Regions from separate parts of the Paenibacillus sp. FSL R7-0216 genome, predicted to be linked through region 2. Evidence: predicted binding sites of a transcription regulator. Region 2 holds the regulator's gene; the other holds the start of a gene.
The links. Region 2 encodes Rex, which represses fermentation and respiration genes when NADH is low (regulators of the CRP and FNR family bind a similar motif). Its sites were predicted from a motif close to TTGTGAAATATTTCACAA; they were not measured.
Positions count from the first base shown of each region.

Region 1: a site for Rex is predicted at 4,521-4,538, ahead of pflB (formate C-acetyltransferase). Genes of this name have one in related genera too.

Region 1 is NZ_CP150222.1:3,197,342-3,205,014, reverse strand. It holds gene MKZ15_RS14610 (formate/nitrite transporter family protein) at 1-418, shown strand, start outside; gene MKZ15_RS14605 (Crp/Fnr family transcriptional regulator) at 587-1,303, opposite strand; gene adhE (bifunctional acetaldehyde-CoA/alcohol dehydrogenase) at 1,743-4,358, shown strand; gene pflB (formate C-acetyltransferase) at 4,610-6,871, shown strand; gene pflA (pyruvate formate-lyase-activating protein) at 6,990-7,673, shown strand, end outside.
Region 2 is NZ_CP150222.1:3,020,393-3,028,065, reverse strand. It holds gene panB (3-methyl-2-oxobutanoate hydroxymethyltransferase) at 1-256, shown strand, start outside; gene panC (pantoate--beta-alanine ligase) at 253-1,155, shown strand; gene panD (aspartate 1-decarboxylase) at 1,155-1,538, shown strand; gene MKZ15_RS13680 (tetratricopeptide repeat protein) at 2,553-3,185, shown strand; gene dinG (ATP-dependent DNA helicase DinG) at 3,374-6,229, shown strand; gene MKZ15_RS13670 (redox-sensing transcriptional repressor Rex) at 6,248-6,916, shown strand; gene MKZ15_RS13665 (amidohydrolase) at 6,913-7,673, shown strand, end outside.

The sequences.
Region 1 (7,673 bases), 180 kb from region 2:
TTGTCTGTTAATCGTCGGCAGCGGTTTGTTTAAGACGGCCGCGCCGGAGCATTTGATCTTTGCCGCTTCCGCCAAGAAGATGGGGGCTCCGGTGACAGAGCTGTTCTTTCGCGGGATTCTGTGCAACTGGCTTGTTTGCTTGGCACTTTGGATGGCGAACCGGGCCAAGGAGGATATCGCCAAGCTCGTCTTGATCTGGTGGTGCCTCTATGCGTTTATCGCGAGCGGGTACGAGCATAGCGTGGCCAATATGACTTTGCTCAGCTTGTCGCTGCTGCTACCGAATCATCCGGATACGATTACGGTCGCTGGATGGTTGCACAACATGGTGCCGGTTACACTAGGCAATATGGTTGGCGGCGCCGTGTTTGTCGGTATGGCATATTGGTTCATTTCGCCTGTGCGCAAGAAGGCGTAGGACATAACAGGAGCTGAGAATGGTCCCCCAAGTTCGTCTATCATAGACAAGGCTTGGGGGATTTGCTTTGTTTATATGAAGAAGAGCAAAGCAAAAAACCGTCCAACCAAAGAAGGGACGGTTCGATACGCTAGCACTAGCGTCTATTGGTGATGAAGCTGCGGGCAATTAGATACGGCAAATTTCGTTCGGGCATAGCTCGCAGTGACAAATATCCTGCAGCATCACGAGGTCTTTGATCACGATCATGCCGTTCTCGTACTCCAGCGCGTCTTTCTTGCGCAGATCGCTCAGCATGCGGTTGACGCTCTCGCGCGTTGCTCCGATCATGTTGGACAAGTCGGTGTGAGTGATCTTCTTGTTGATCAGAATCGTGTCTCCATGTTGTTCGCCATACGTATTGCTAAGGCGAATCAGTGTCGAGCACAATGCGCCTGGTTTGCCGTACATCATCAAATCACGGAATTTCGTCTGGGTCAAACGGTGATGGATTCCCATCCATTTCATGAAATCGATGGCGAAATCGCAATGCTGGCAGATCATGATTTCCAGATCCTTTTGCTCGATGACGCCTATTTCGCAGTCTTCGATGACTTCGGCGGTGAAGCTGTGCTTCGTGCTGAAGAACGGATCGGCCTGACCGACCATGTCGCCACGACCATACATGTAAAGGATCAATTCCTTGCCTTCATCTGTCGATTTGGTCAACTTCACGCGGCCGCGCTTGATGTAGAACAGTTTATCGGAAAAGTCACCTTCCCAGAACAAATGCGTCCCCTCGGGATATGCTTTGTCTTTCATCGTAACGAGAAGGCGATTGAAGTTTTGCTCTGTAAAACAGCTCGTATTACCGCGGGGCAGGGTGGCATTTAAAATTTCACTCATCATCGATTTCCCCTTTGTACTCCAAATTTTTCTGAAAATTTTAAATTAATTATATAACGTTTTTTCGGTTTTTTGGGGGCCGTAAAGCCTGAAAAAGTGTCGAAATTTCAACATTGTGAGAAAATTCACTTTGTCAGATGATAGAAATGCGCTATGTAATGCGCACAATAACAGGCTTGGGCTTACAAAAATCAATTCAAAATTTTCACACAATGTAAAGTATATATGAAAATAAAATCATGGCAAGTGAAAACTTTCAACTTTTTTAAAGTATGTGAAATAATTCACTATACAAAGACCATCCCCTGTGCTATGATCAAGACATAAAGAGAAGCACACAAGCTTCATAAGGGTTAGCTTGCAAGTGAAAATTTTCACTAGACATTGATCACCCGTACCTGCAGGCAAAATCCTTAAACCACTTAGGAGGATGAGAGAGATGGCCGTTAAAAACGAAGTGGCTCCAAAAGCACAGGCAACCGCGCAAGATTACATTCAAACTTTGATCGACAAGGCGAAGAAAGCATCCGAAGCCTTCATGAGCATGGATCAAGAGCAAATCGACAACATCGTGCAAGCCATGGCTTTGGCGGGGCTCGACAAACACATGCATCTCGCGAAACTGGCGATTGAAGAAACGGGCCGTGGGGTGTACGAGGACAAAATCATCAAAAACATGTTTGCGACGGAGTACATCTGGCATAGCATCAAGTACGATAAAACGGTAGGCGTAATCGAAGATAGTCCTTACGACAACTTCCAAAAAATCGCCGAACCCGTGGGAATCATCATGGGGATTACCCCGGTGACAAACCCAACGTCAACCACCATCTTTAAATCTCTGATCGCCATCAAAACACGTAACCCGATCATTTTCGGTTTCCATCCATCCGCTCAAGCCTGCAGTACGGAAGCCGCTAAAATATTGCTCGAAGCTGCCGTTAAACACGGCGCACCGGCCGATTGCATCCAGTGGATCGAAAATCCTTCCATGGATCGCACGAACGCTCTGATGAATCACCATGACATCGCCTGCATCTTGGCTACCGGCGGATCCGCAATGGTTAAAGCCGCTTACAGCTGCGGCAAACCGGCACTGGGTGTTGGCCCTGGTAACGTTCCTTGCTTCATTGAAAAGAGCGCAGACCTGGATCAAGCGGTCAACGACCTGATCCTTTCCAAAACGTTCGACAACGGCATGATTTGTGCATCCGAGCAAGCGGTCATTATTGAAGAACCGATTTTCGACCAAGTGAAGAAGAAAATGATCGCCAACGGTTGTTATTTCGTTAATAAAGATGAAGCTGCGAAGCTGACTGCAGGCGCGATCATCGCCGACAAATGTGCAGTGAATCCTTCGATCGTCGGCCAACCTGCGGTAAAAATCGCGGAAATGTGCGGTATCGACGTGCCGGCTGGAACGAAAATTCTCGTTGCTGAAATCGAAGGCGTGGGTCCGAAATTCCCGTTGTCTGCTGAGAAATTGAGCCCTGTACTCGCTTGCTACAAAGTGAAAAACGCGGAACAAGGCATCGAACGTGCTCTGGAAGTCGTTCAATTCGGCGGCATGGGTCACTCCTCGGTCATCCACTCGGATAATGAAGAAGTGATTCAAAAATTCTCGGAACGGATGCCGACTTGCCGGATCCTGGTAAATCAGCCTTCCTCGCAAGGCGGTATCGGCGACATCTACAACACGAACCTGCCGTCGCTGACGCTGGGCTGCGGATCGTATGGACGCAACTCGACTTCGTCGAACGTCACGGCTGTCAATCTGATCAACGTGAAAAGGGTGAATCGTCGTACCGTGAATATGCAATGGTTTAAAGTGCCTAACAAAATCTACTTCGAGAAGAATTCGACGCAATACCTGGCCAAAATGCCGGACATCTCCCGCGTGCTGATCGTCACTGACCCGATGATGGTGAAGCTGGGCTATGTGGAAAGAGTGGAACACTATCTGCGTCAACGCCAAACGCCGGTTGCTATCGAAGTGTTCTCGGATGTCGAACCGGATCCATCGACGACGACCGTGGAACGCGGGACCGAGTTGATGGCCAAATTCCAACCGGACTGCATTATCGCCTTGGGTGGCGGTTCGCCAATGGATGCGGCGAAAGGCATGTGGCTGTTCTACGAATATCCGGATACCGACTTCCATAACCTGAAGCAAAAATTCATGGATATTCGCAAACGGATCTACAAATACCCACGTTTGGGACAAAAAGCGAAATTTGTTGCGATTCCAACAACGTCGGGTACGGGTTCCGAAGTCACCTCGTTTGCGGTTATTACGGACAAAGTCAACGGCAACACGAAATATCCTTTGGCGGATTACGAGTTGACGCCGGACGTGGCGATCATTGACCCTGAATTTGTATACAGCTTGCCGAAGGTTGCGGTAGCCGATACCGGTATGGACGTACTGACACATGCGATCGAAGCTTACGTGTCGGTGATGGCCAACGACTTTACGGACGGCCTCGCGATCAAAGCGATCCAACTGGTGTTCGAGTGGTTGGAGAAATCCGCGCTGACCGGCGACAAACTGGCCCGCGAGAAAATGCACAACGCTTCGACCCTGGCGGGTATGGCGTTCGCGAACGCATTCCTCGGCATCAACCACAGCTTGGCGCATAAATGGGGCGGCCAATACCATACGGCGCATGGACGCACGAATGCGATCCTGATGCCGCACGTGATCCGGTACAATGCGAAGAAACCTACGAAATTCGCCGCTTGGCCGAAATACACGAACTTCGTGGCCGACGAGCGTTACGCGGAAATCGCCCGTATCCTGGGACTTCCGGCTCGCACGACGGAAGAAGGCGTAAAGAGCTTGATCAAAGCCATCCGCGACCTGAACAAAAAACTGGGCATTCCGGAAACGTTCCAAGAGCTTGGCTTCGATGCGAAGGATTTTGAATCGCGCGTCGATTACTTGGCAGATCGTGCCTTTGAAGACCAATGTACGACGGCGAATCCGAAGCTGCCGCTCGTAACTGAACTGGCTGATGTATATCGCGACGCCTTCTACGGAAGATTTGAAGAATAAGTGAACATCGCTTCGTGAAAACGTGACAAATATCACTTAATGTGATATTTGTCACAATCTTTTTATAGGACATAAGCTATGATTACATTATAAATGATCCCTCATAGAGTGATGATGGAGTGGAACCCCGGTCCGGATGGCCGGGCACAATTATTGTCTAAGTTGTGAAAAGTATCACAAATTTTAGGGATCATGAGGCGCGGGATATATCCTTCAAACCGCGACCACTATATAAAATGGAGGGAATAAAGATGTCGGTGATCGAAAAAGAAGTGCAAGAAGTGCAAAACGCATGGAGAGGCTTCAAACCGGGCAAATGGATGAATGAGGTGAATACCAAGGATTTCATCGATACGAACATCACGCCTTATGTAGGTAACGAATCTTTCTTGAAAGGCGCTACGGCTAACACGAAGGCCTTGTGGGAAATCGTATCGGGCTTGTCCAAGAAAGAAAGAGAAGCTGGCGGCGTATTGGATGTTGACGTAAACACGCCTTCGACCATTACTTCCCATGCTCCTGGATACCTTGACAAAGACAAAGAACAAATCGTTGGTGTGCAAGGCTCCGCGCCTTTCCGACGCACGATCCGTCCTAACGGCGGCATCCGGATGGTTATTACCGCTTGTAAAGCTTACGGCTTTGAGCTTCCGGAAGATATCGTGGATCTGTACACGAACGTTCGTAAAACACATAACCAAGGCGTATTTGATGCCTATACTGCAGATATGAGAAACGCTCGTCATACCGGGATTATCACCGGCTTGCCAGATGCTTACGGCCGCGGCCGCATCATTGGCGACTATCGCCGCGTAGCCCTGTACGGCGTGGACTTCCTGATCAATCAAAAGAAACAAGAGCATGCCGAACTTGATGTTGACGTGATGAGCGAAGAAGTCATTCGCCAACGCGAAGAGTTGTCCGAGCAAATCCGCGCTTTGGGCGAGTTGAAACAACTGGGTCAAATGTACGGGTTCGACATCGCTAGACCAGCAAACAATGCGAAAGAAGCTTTCCAATGGCTGTATTTCGGATACCTTGCAGCCGTTAAAGAACAAGACGGCGCTGCAATGTCCCTTGGCCGCGTATCTTCGTTCCTCGACGCTTATATCGAACGCGACCTGGCTGAAGGCGTGTTGACGGAAGAAACGGCTCAAGAGCTGGTTGACCACTTCGTCATGAAACTGCGGATCGTAAAATTCCTGAGAACTCCGGAATATAACGAATTGTACAGCGGCGACCCAACTTGGGTAACCGAATCGATCGGCGGGATGTCCGTACAAGGCGTAACCCGCGTAACAAAGAACAGCTTCCGCTTCCTGCACACGCTCTACAACCTGGGGGCTGCTCCAGAACCAAACCTGACCGTGCTCTGGTCGGATAAACTGCCGGACGCGTTCAAGAAATTCTGTGCCAAAGTATCGATCGAAACCAGTTCGATTCAATACGAAAACGACGATTTGATGCGTCCGATCTACGGCGACGACTACGGTATCGCTTGCTGCGTATCTGCAATGAGAATTGGTAAACAAATGCAATTCTTCGGCGCTCGCGCGAACTTGGCAAAATGCTTACTGTACGCGATCAACGGCGGTAAAGACGAAAGATACGGATCGCAAGTAGGTCCGGAATATCCAGCGATCACTTCCGAATATCTCGAATATGACGAAGTCATGAAACGTTTCGTTCCAATGATGGAATGGTTGGCTAAATTGTATGTAAATACGCTGAACGTCATTCACTTCATGCATGACAAATACGCTTACGAACGGATCGAAATGGCGCTTCATGATCGTGATATCCTGCGTACGATGGCTTGCGGTATCGCTGGTCTGTCGGTTGTGGCCGACTCGCTTAGCGCGATCAAATACGCGAAGGTTAAACCTGTTCGCAATGAGAATGGCATCGCCGTTGACTTCGTTACCGAAGGCGAATACCCTTGCTACGGCAACAACGACGACCGTGTTGACCAAATCGCGGTGAACTTGGTAGAAACATTCATGGGCATGATTCGCAAACACCAAACTTACCGGAACGCTTTGCCAACACAATCGATCTTGACAATTACCTCGAACGTTGTATATGGTAAGAAAACAGGTACAACGCCTGACGGACGTAAAGCCGGCGAACCGTTCGCACCAGGTGCGAACCCAATGCACGGCCGCGATAAGAAAGGTGCCTTGGCTTCCCTGAGCTCGGTAGCGAAACTGCCTTACGAGCACAGCTTGGACGGCATCTCGAACACCTTCTCGATCGTACCTAAGGCGCTGGGCAAAGACGAAGATACCCGCATCTCGAACCTCGCTTCGATGATGGGCGGATACTTCGGCAGCAACGCACATCACCTGAACGTTAACGTATTCGACCGTGAGACTTTGCTAGACGCAATGGATCATCCAGAGCAATATCCACAGCTGACGATCCGCGTATCGGGTTATGCGGTGAACTTCATCAAGTTGACTCGCGAGCAACAGCTTGATGTCATCAACCGGACGTTCCACGGCAAAATGTAAGAACCTTCTGCTGACAGGCAGCAATAATACAAGCTGAACGATAGAATGGGGAGTTAGGCCAATCGCCTTTCTCCTCATTCTTTTATCGGCCGGCTTATCATGGAAAGGGTGACGGAAGATGCTTAAAGGTCGCATACATTCATTGGAAACTTTCGGAACGGTAGATGGGCCGGGGATTCGCTTCGTCCTCTTTATGCAGGGCTGCTTGCTGCAGTGCGAGTATTGCCATAACCCGGACACCTGGAGCCTGACCGAAGGCAAGGAAATGACCGTAGAAGAAGTGCTTGCCGAAATCGAGCCGTACTTGAGTTATTACCGTTCTTCGGGCGGCGGACTGACGGTATCCGGCGGCGAAGCCACGCTGCAGGCGCCGTTCGTCACCGAATTGTTCCGGGAAGCGAAGAAACGCTGGAACCTTCATACGACGCTGGATACGAACGGATACAATGAAGGGGACAAGATTCGCGATCTGCTGGACGTGACCGATTTGGTGCTGCTGGATTTGAAGCATATCGACAACGAGAAACATATCAAGTTGACCGGCAAGCCGAATGATCGGATGTTGAAGATGGCGCACTGGTTGTCTGACCACGACCGGAAAATGTGGATCCGTCATGTTTATGTTCCCGGCATCCACGAAGATGAGCAGGATTTACTGGAGCTTGGGCGGTTTATCGGCAGTCTCCGAGGCGTAGAAAAATTCGAAATTCTCCCTTACCACCAAATGGGGATTTACAAATGGCAGGAACTCGGTTGGGCTTATCCACTCGAAGGCGTGCCTTCCCCGACGGATGAGGAGATC
Region 2 (7,673 bases):
GGCAGGGCGCGGCTGTGACGGCCAAGTGTTGGTCTACCATGACGTCTTGAAATATACCGCGGATTACCGGGACAAACGGTTCGTCAAAACATATGCCGACCTCGGAGCACAGGTGCGTCGCGGCATATCGGAATACGTGGCCGATGTCAAAAATCGTTCGTTCCCGGCGGAAGAGCATGTCTTCCGTGCGGATCAAAGCGTGCAGGAATCCCTGGGTACGTTGTACGGTAAAGGAAAGGTGGAAGTCCGGTCATGATGACCTTTACAAATATACGACCGCTTCGTGAACAGTTGAAGGAAGCGCGGTTCACAGCGGCAAGGAATGGAAAACCAATCAAGATCGCGCTCGTGCCGACGATGGGTTTTTTGCACGAGGGGCATGCCAGCTTGCTGCGCAAAGCGCGGGCGGAGAACGACTTGGTGGTTCTAAGCATTTTCGTTAACCCGATCCAGTTCGGCCCTAATGAGGATTTTGAGCGGTATCCCCGAGATCCCGAGAAAGATCTGGCCTTGGCCGAGCGGGAGGGCGTAGATTTTGTCTTTCTACCCAGCGTTGAAGAGATGTATCCCCAACCGACGCGAACGAATATTAAGGTTGCCGATTTAACGCACGTCTTGTGCGGGGCGTCGCGTCCGGGTCATTTTGACGGCGTTACGACCGTCGTTGGCAAGCTGCTGCATATCGTGCAGCCAGACCGGGCTTATTTCGGGCAAAAAGATGCCCAACAGGTGGCGGTCATCGCGCAGATGGTGTTGGACTTGAATTTTGATGTTGAGATCGTTCCTTGTCCGATTGTGCGTGAGTCCGATGGCCTTGCCCTTAGCTCCCGAAACGTATACCTGAGTGCGGAAGAGCGGCAGGCCGCACTTGTCCTGTCTCGCAGCCTGCTGGCCGTTCAGGCTAAGGCAAATGCGGAAGCCAACGTGACCGCAGGAGAGGTGCTCGCCGAACTGCGCGATTCGATTGGAGCTGAACCGCTGGCCGTGATCGATTATGTGGAGATTGCCGATTTTCCGGGACTGTCCCCGCTGGCGGGCGGAGACCGGCTTGATGTAGCCGGACGACAGAGCGACGTGTTGATCGCGGTTGCCGTGAAATTTGGCAAGACTCGGCTGATCGATAACGTTATCTTAACGAAGAAGGTGAACGACTGATGTATAGAACGATGATGAAATCGAAAATTCACCGCGCGACGGTGACGGAAGCAAATCTGAATTACGTCGGCAGTATCACGATTGATGAGGAATTGATGGAGGCTTCTGATCTGCTAGAGAATGAGAAAGTGCAAATCGTAAACAATAACAATGGTGCCCGCCTGGAGACTTATGTGATTCCGGGGCCTCGCGGAAGCGGCGTCATTTGTTTGAACGGCGCGGCAGCACGTCTTGTGCAGCCGGGCGATAGTGTCATCATCATTTCTTACGCCCAATTGTCGGCGGAAGAGGTACGCAGCCATAAACCAACGGTTGTGTTCGTTGACGAGAACAATAAGCCGGTGGAGAAGGCGCACCAAGAACTTCACGCCATGATCCGCTAAAATAAGGTAGTTCATAAAGTCATCTTCGGACACGAAGTGGACTCAGGGGGAGGGCTCGGCGTCGAATCTTGAATTCAGCCGGGCCCTCCGTGTGCTCACGTAGCCTCCAGCTACGCTACGCACCTGGTCAACGTTGCTCGCTGATTGTATTCGATTTTTCATATACAAATTGCCGCGAATGACCCAAAAACCGTGATGTATTCGGTTTTTCATATAGATTGCGGGTCATTGCCTTCCCAACACGCAATTATGTATGATATTTCGAATACATTCCGTCAGAATCATCGAAAACGCCAAATTGTATTCGATTTTTCATATACAAATTGCCGCGAATGACCCAAAAACCGTGATGTATTCGGCTTTTCATACAGATTGCGGGTCATTGCCTTCCCAACACGCAATTATGTATGAAATTTCGAATACATTCTGTCAGAATCACCGAAGACGCCGAAATGTATTCGATTTTTCATATACAAATTGTCGCGAATGACCCAAAAACCGTGATGTATTCGGTTTTTCATACAGATTGCGGGTCATTGCCTTCCCAACACGCAATTATGTATGATATTTCGAATACATTCCGTCAGAATCATCGAAAACGCCGAAATGTATTCGATTTTTCATATACAAATCATCGCGAATGAACCAAAAACCGTAATGTATTCGGTTTTTCATACAGATTGCGGGTCATTGCCTTCCCAACACGCAATTATGTATGAAATTTCGATACATTCCGTCAGAATCACTGTTAAACGCCAAATTGTATTCGATTTTTCGCATACAATTCGCGTCTTAGTTCTTGCGGAATCGGCCACCTTGGGGAACACTGGAACATACGCCTCCAACCCCCGACCCGCTGAGGACCCCAAGCTTGCGGCATCCGCCACAGTTACCAAAGCCAGAATAAAGCCTTCAAAAAAGTGTAATTCCTCCCTGCGGGAATGAAAACGGTCCTCGAAACAAAAAATGAACGTAAGGCTCGGACTGATTTCATTTTCGTTTGGGGGGATGCGAATGATGTTTCAGCATGTGTTTGCGGAAATGAATGAGATGTTGGACGAAATCACACGGAAATATCCCTTGGCCGGTAACGCTCAAAAGCTGGAGTTGGCTAAGAAATGGAGCCTGCTTCAGCATATGAGCGACGGGATCATCGAGGAGTGGTTATGCTTCGAGGAGAAAATGGGATATTTGCGCCATGCGTTTGGGAGCCTGGCATCCAGGGAGACGCCCGATCTTCCTGAATTGGATGACCCCGTTTTTATCAAAGGGCAAGGGTATTACAAACTGCTGATGTTTCCTCAGGCATTGTCCCAATTTGAGCAGGTCATGCAGCAGTTTCCTGACAGTGTGCTCGCCCAGACCTACATGGGAATGTGCCATCTGCACCTGGAGCAAATCGACAAAGCCGCGAAGCATTTCTGGCTGGTATTGGAGAAGGCGACGAACAAACGGCTTCGTTCCATCATTTACAACGCACTCGGATGCATTGAGGCGCAAAAAGGTGTGTTTACCAAAGCAAAAGAGTACTTCAAGTTGGCTCATCACAGCGATCCGTCCTTGCCCGAGCCACTGGCCAATTTGGAGGCCTGCACGCACAGCACGGGGAAATTGCATTACAGTCCGGAACTGACTTCCTTATTGTAGGTCTCATTCCGATTGAACGCACTTATTTACGGCTTGAATCATGAAGCGATGCGAAATTCCGCTTAAAGCGGCGCATCGCTTGTTTTGTTTTTGTGATTTTTATTACAGATCCCGTTTGTATTAATTTTCAAATCGGTTATCTTCTGTTATGCTGTAAAGAGACTGGAATGAAGGGACAATTAATAGCAATGAAATACGCAGTGCTTGATTTTGAAACGACGGGTAACCAGTCCTCCGATGAAATTATTCAAGTGGGACTTGCCATTATAGAACCGGATAAGACGATATCGCAGGTGTATCGTTCCTTCGTGAAACCAGGTGTTCCGATCCCTCCTTTTATTACGGGATTGACGGGAATTGCAGAGGAAGATGTCAAGGATGCGCCGGAGCTAGACGAAGTGATGGTGGAGATGGTTCCGCTTCTAAACGACGTCGTCTTGGTCGGGCACAATGTTGCATTCGATTTTAATTTCTTGCAGAGCGCTTTGGACAAAACAGGCTATTTGCCGTTTACCGGCCGCATTCTGGATACGATGGATTTCTTGAAAATCCTGTTTCCTTCGCTTACTTCCTATCAGCTCGGGCTGGTGGCGGCGGAGTTTGAAGTGGAGCATGATCGGCCGCATCAGGCGGACAGCGATGCGCTGGCGACGGCGCTCATTTTCCTGAAATGTCTGGAGGAATGCGCGCAGTTGCCGCTGTTGACTTTGCAGCGTCTGGCCGATCTGTTTGCAGGCGAGGACAGCGATTTGGGCTGGTTTTTCGATGCGATGACGCAGGAGAAGGAACGCGAGGCGGTGCCAAGCGAAGATGGTTTCGTGTACTATCGTCAATTCGCCCTGCAGGTGGAGGATTGGCTGGACATCCAAGCGCCAAGGGACAGTTCGGATCGAAATCCGCTGGCGGATGTGACGTTCGAGCAGTTCATGGAACAGGTTCGGGAACGGCTGCGAGAGCGTTTGCCGCAGTATGAGGAGCGAGAAGCCCAGAACATGATGCTGAATGAGGTCATGCGGGCTTTCGAGGAAGACAAGCATCTGCTGGTCGAAGCCGGAACGGGGACCGGTAAATCCTTGGGATATCTCCTGCCGGCCATTTACCACAGTGTAAAGAATGAAGAGAAGGTAATGGTCAGCACTCATACCATCAACCTGCAGGAGCAGCTGCGGGAGCGCGACGTGCCGCTATTGACGGAAGTCGTGCCTTTTCCTTTCCGCGCAGCCGTATTTAAAGGAAGGCAGCATTATTTGTGCTTGCGCAAATTTGAACATAAAATGAATAGAAAAGACTTCGCAACACCTAAAGAAGAGGTGATGACGGCCGCGCAAATGGTTGTGTGGCTGACACAAACGGAAAACGGCGACGATGAAGAGTTGAATCTCGGAAACCGCGGCGGCGACTTCTGGGAGACGGTAGCCAGTGAATCGGAATCCTGCTTAGGCCGATCCTGCCCCTGGTTCCGCAAATGCTTCTATCATCGTGCCAAACACGAAGCCGGAGTAGCTGACGTGGTCATCACGAACCACTCTAAATTGTTTACGGACATTCAGGCCGGGCACCAGCTGCTACCAGGCTATGAGCGGCTGGTCATCGATGAGGCGCATCATTTGGAAGATGTGGCCGGCAAGCATCTTGGCATTCATATGAAATACTTTACGGTGGTCCATACGCTGACCCGGTTGTTTAAAGACAGCAAGACAGGGCAGCTGGCTAATCTTCGGAGCTCGATAGATGCGTCGTCCGCGGAGAAAGCTGCGGAATGGTGCGCAGTGATCGATGGCATCTACCCAGTGTTGGTGGATGTGAAAGAGAGCTGGGACAAGCTCAGCGAGCTGCTGTTCAGCTTGATGCCGGATCGCAGCGATGCGGCCCCCGGCGATCCGGGGCAATTCGTATATCGGCTGCTGCCGACCCGAAAGCCGAAGGATTGGGAGACACTGACCGCGCTCGAAAACCAGATTTACGTGGGTCTGGGCGACGTGCTTCGAAAAGGGGATCGTCTCCTGTCCGAGATTCGGGAGGAGCAGGATGATTATGCTGCGGAAAGCCTGCTTACCGATATCAGCGGCTTGTTTAAGGATTTAGCTGGAGAACGGGAATCACTGCGGTTCTTCATGAAGCTGGAAAGCGAAGACACAGTTTATTGGATGGAAGCCAACGGGAATTACCGCAGCCGCTCGCTGCAAATGTACGCGGTGCCGATTGACGTTAGCGCCCAGTTGAAGGAATTTTTCTTCGATCGGAAAAAAAGCGTCGTTATGACTTCCGCGACATTGTCAGTCGATAAGTCGTTTCAATATATGATCGAGCAGTTGGGTCTGACGGAGGCGGCGGAAGAGGAACGGTTGATTACGTCGATGTTGCCATCTCCGTTTAATTACCGGGACCAGGCACTCTTAGTCATTCCGCGTGATTTTCCGAGCGTAAAGGGCAGCGTGGGAGATGATCACTTCATTAACACGTTGGTGCAGTCGTTGGCAGATTCCGCGGTGGCTACTCAAGGCCGCATGCTGGTGCTGTTTACGTCCTACCGGATGCTGAGACAGGTGTATGACCCGCTGAAAGAGTTGCTCTCGGCGCAGGGGATCACCGTCATCGGGCAAGGGATGGACAGCGGTAGCCGTACCAAGCTGACTCGGCGCTTCCAGGGTCAAAATGCATCGGTATTGCTGGGGACGAGCAGTTTCTGGGAAGGGGTAGATATCCCCGGCGAGGCGCTGACAAGTTTAGCGATCGTGCGGCTGCCTTTTCAACCGCCGAACCATCCGCTGGTGGAAGCCAAGAGTGAGCGACTGCAGCGGGAGAAGAAAAACCCATTTATGAAGTTATCCGTCCCGCAGGCGGTTATCCGCTTCAAGCAAGGATTCGGGCGACTCGTCCGTTCCTCGCAGGATCGTGGCATCGTAATCGTTTATGATACCCGTATCCTGGAGTCTTACTATGGGAAGTATTTTTTATACTCTTTGCCCGGACCGAAGATGGAGCATATGCCGATGAATCAAATGGTACCTCGCATCTCGGAATGGTTGAATCCCGAAGCCTAAACCGCTTTATTGATCGCATTGAAGAATAGGGGGAAACGAAGCATGAAGTCAGAAAAAATTTCGGACGCCGTCGTCCGCAGACTGCCGGTTTACCTGCGTTTCTTGAACGAACTCAGCCGCAGGGAGGTCCCCACGGTCTCCTCGCAGGAGCTGGGCCAGAAGTTGGATCTGAATCCCGCGCAAATCCGCAAGGATTTAGCGTATTTCGGCGATTTTGGTCGGAAGGGGATCGGCTATGACGTGGCTTACCTAATCGAGAAGATTCAACAGATTCTCAACTTGGACCAGCAAATTAACGTGGCGTTAGTCGGTGCCGGTAATCTAGGGCAAGCCCTTTCGAATTATAATGCTTATTTGAAGGATAATATGAAAATCGTCGCCGTGTTCGACGCATCGCCAGCAAAGATCGGTACCCAAATCAACAACATCACGATTCAACCGATTGAGGAGCTGGTAGCTACGGTACGAGCGAATAATATCCGTATTGGGATCATAACGGTACCTGACACAGAAGCCCAGCGCGTGGCAGACGAGCTGGTTGCGGCCGGGATCGGAGCCATCTTGAACTTCGCGCCAACGATTCTCAAGGTGCCGTCGGAAGTGCGGATTCATGCGGCCGATTTCACTACAGACCTGCTTAGCTTGGCATATTATCTGGAGGATGGAAAGGAACAAGCCAACGTATGAGTCGTAAATGGTTAATTAAGAACGGGACGTTTGCCGTACTGGAGACCAATCGCCCCGTGATTCATGGATATATGCTTGTTGAAGGCGATTCGATCACCTATATCGGAGAAGAGCGCCCGGAAGGCGTGGAAGGCGCCGAAACGTTTGACGGCAAAGGCTTGTTATTTTTGCCGGGACTGATTAATACCCATGGTCATGCGGCGATGTCGCTGTTGCGCGGTTATGGGGATGACATGGTACTGCAAACCTGGCTGCAGGAGAAAATGTGGCCGATGGAAGCCAAGTTTACCGCTGCTGACGTTTATGCCGGAACGGCGCTGTCCGTACTGGAAATGCTTAAAGGCGGTACGACCACGTTCTTGGATATGTACGATCAGATGGACGAAGTCGCCAAGGTTGTCGAGGAATCCGGCATTCGCGCCGTGCTGATGCGCGGAGCGATCGGGCTATGCTCGCCGGAAGAGCAGGATCAGAAGCTTAAAGAAGCGATCGCGTTTGCCCAGAATTGGCACGGTAAAGCGGAAGGACGCATCACGACGATGATGTCGCCTCATGCGCCATATACCTGTCCGCCGGCTTTCATCGAGAAGTTCGTACAAGCCGCCCACGATCTCGATCTACCGATGCATACGCATATGTCGGAGACACGCGCCGAGGTGGAGCAGAACGTGAACGATTACGGCGTTCGCCCGGTAGAGCACCTACGGAAGCTGGGCATGTTCTCCCGCCCGACGCTGCTCGCCCATGCCGTACATTT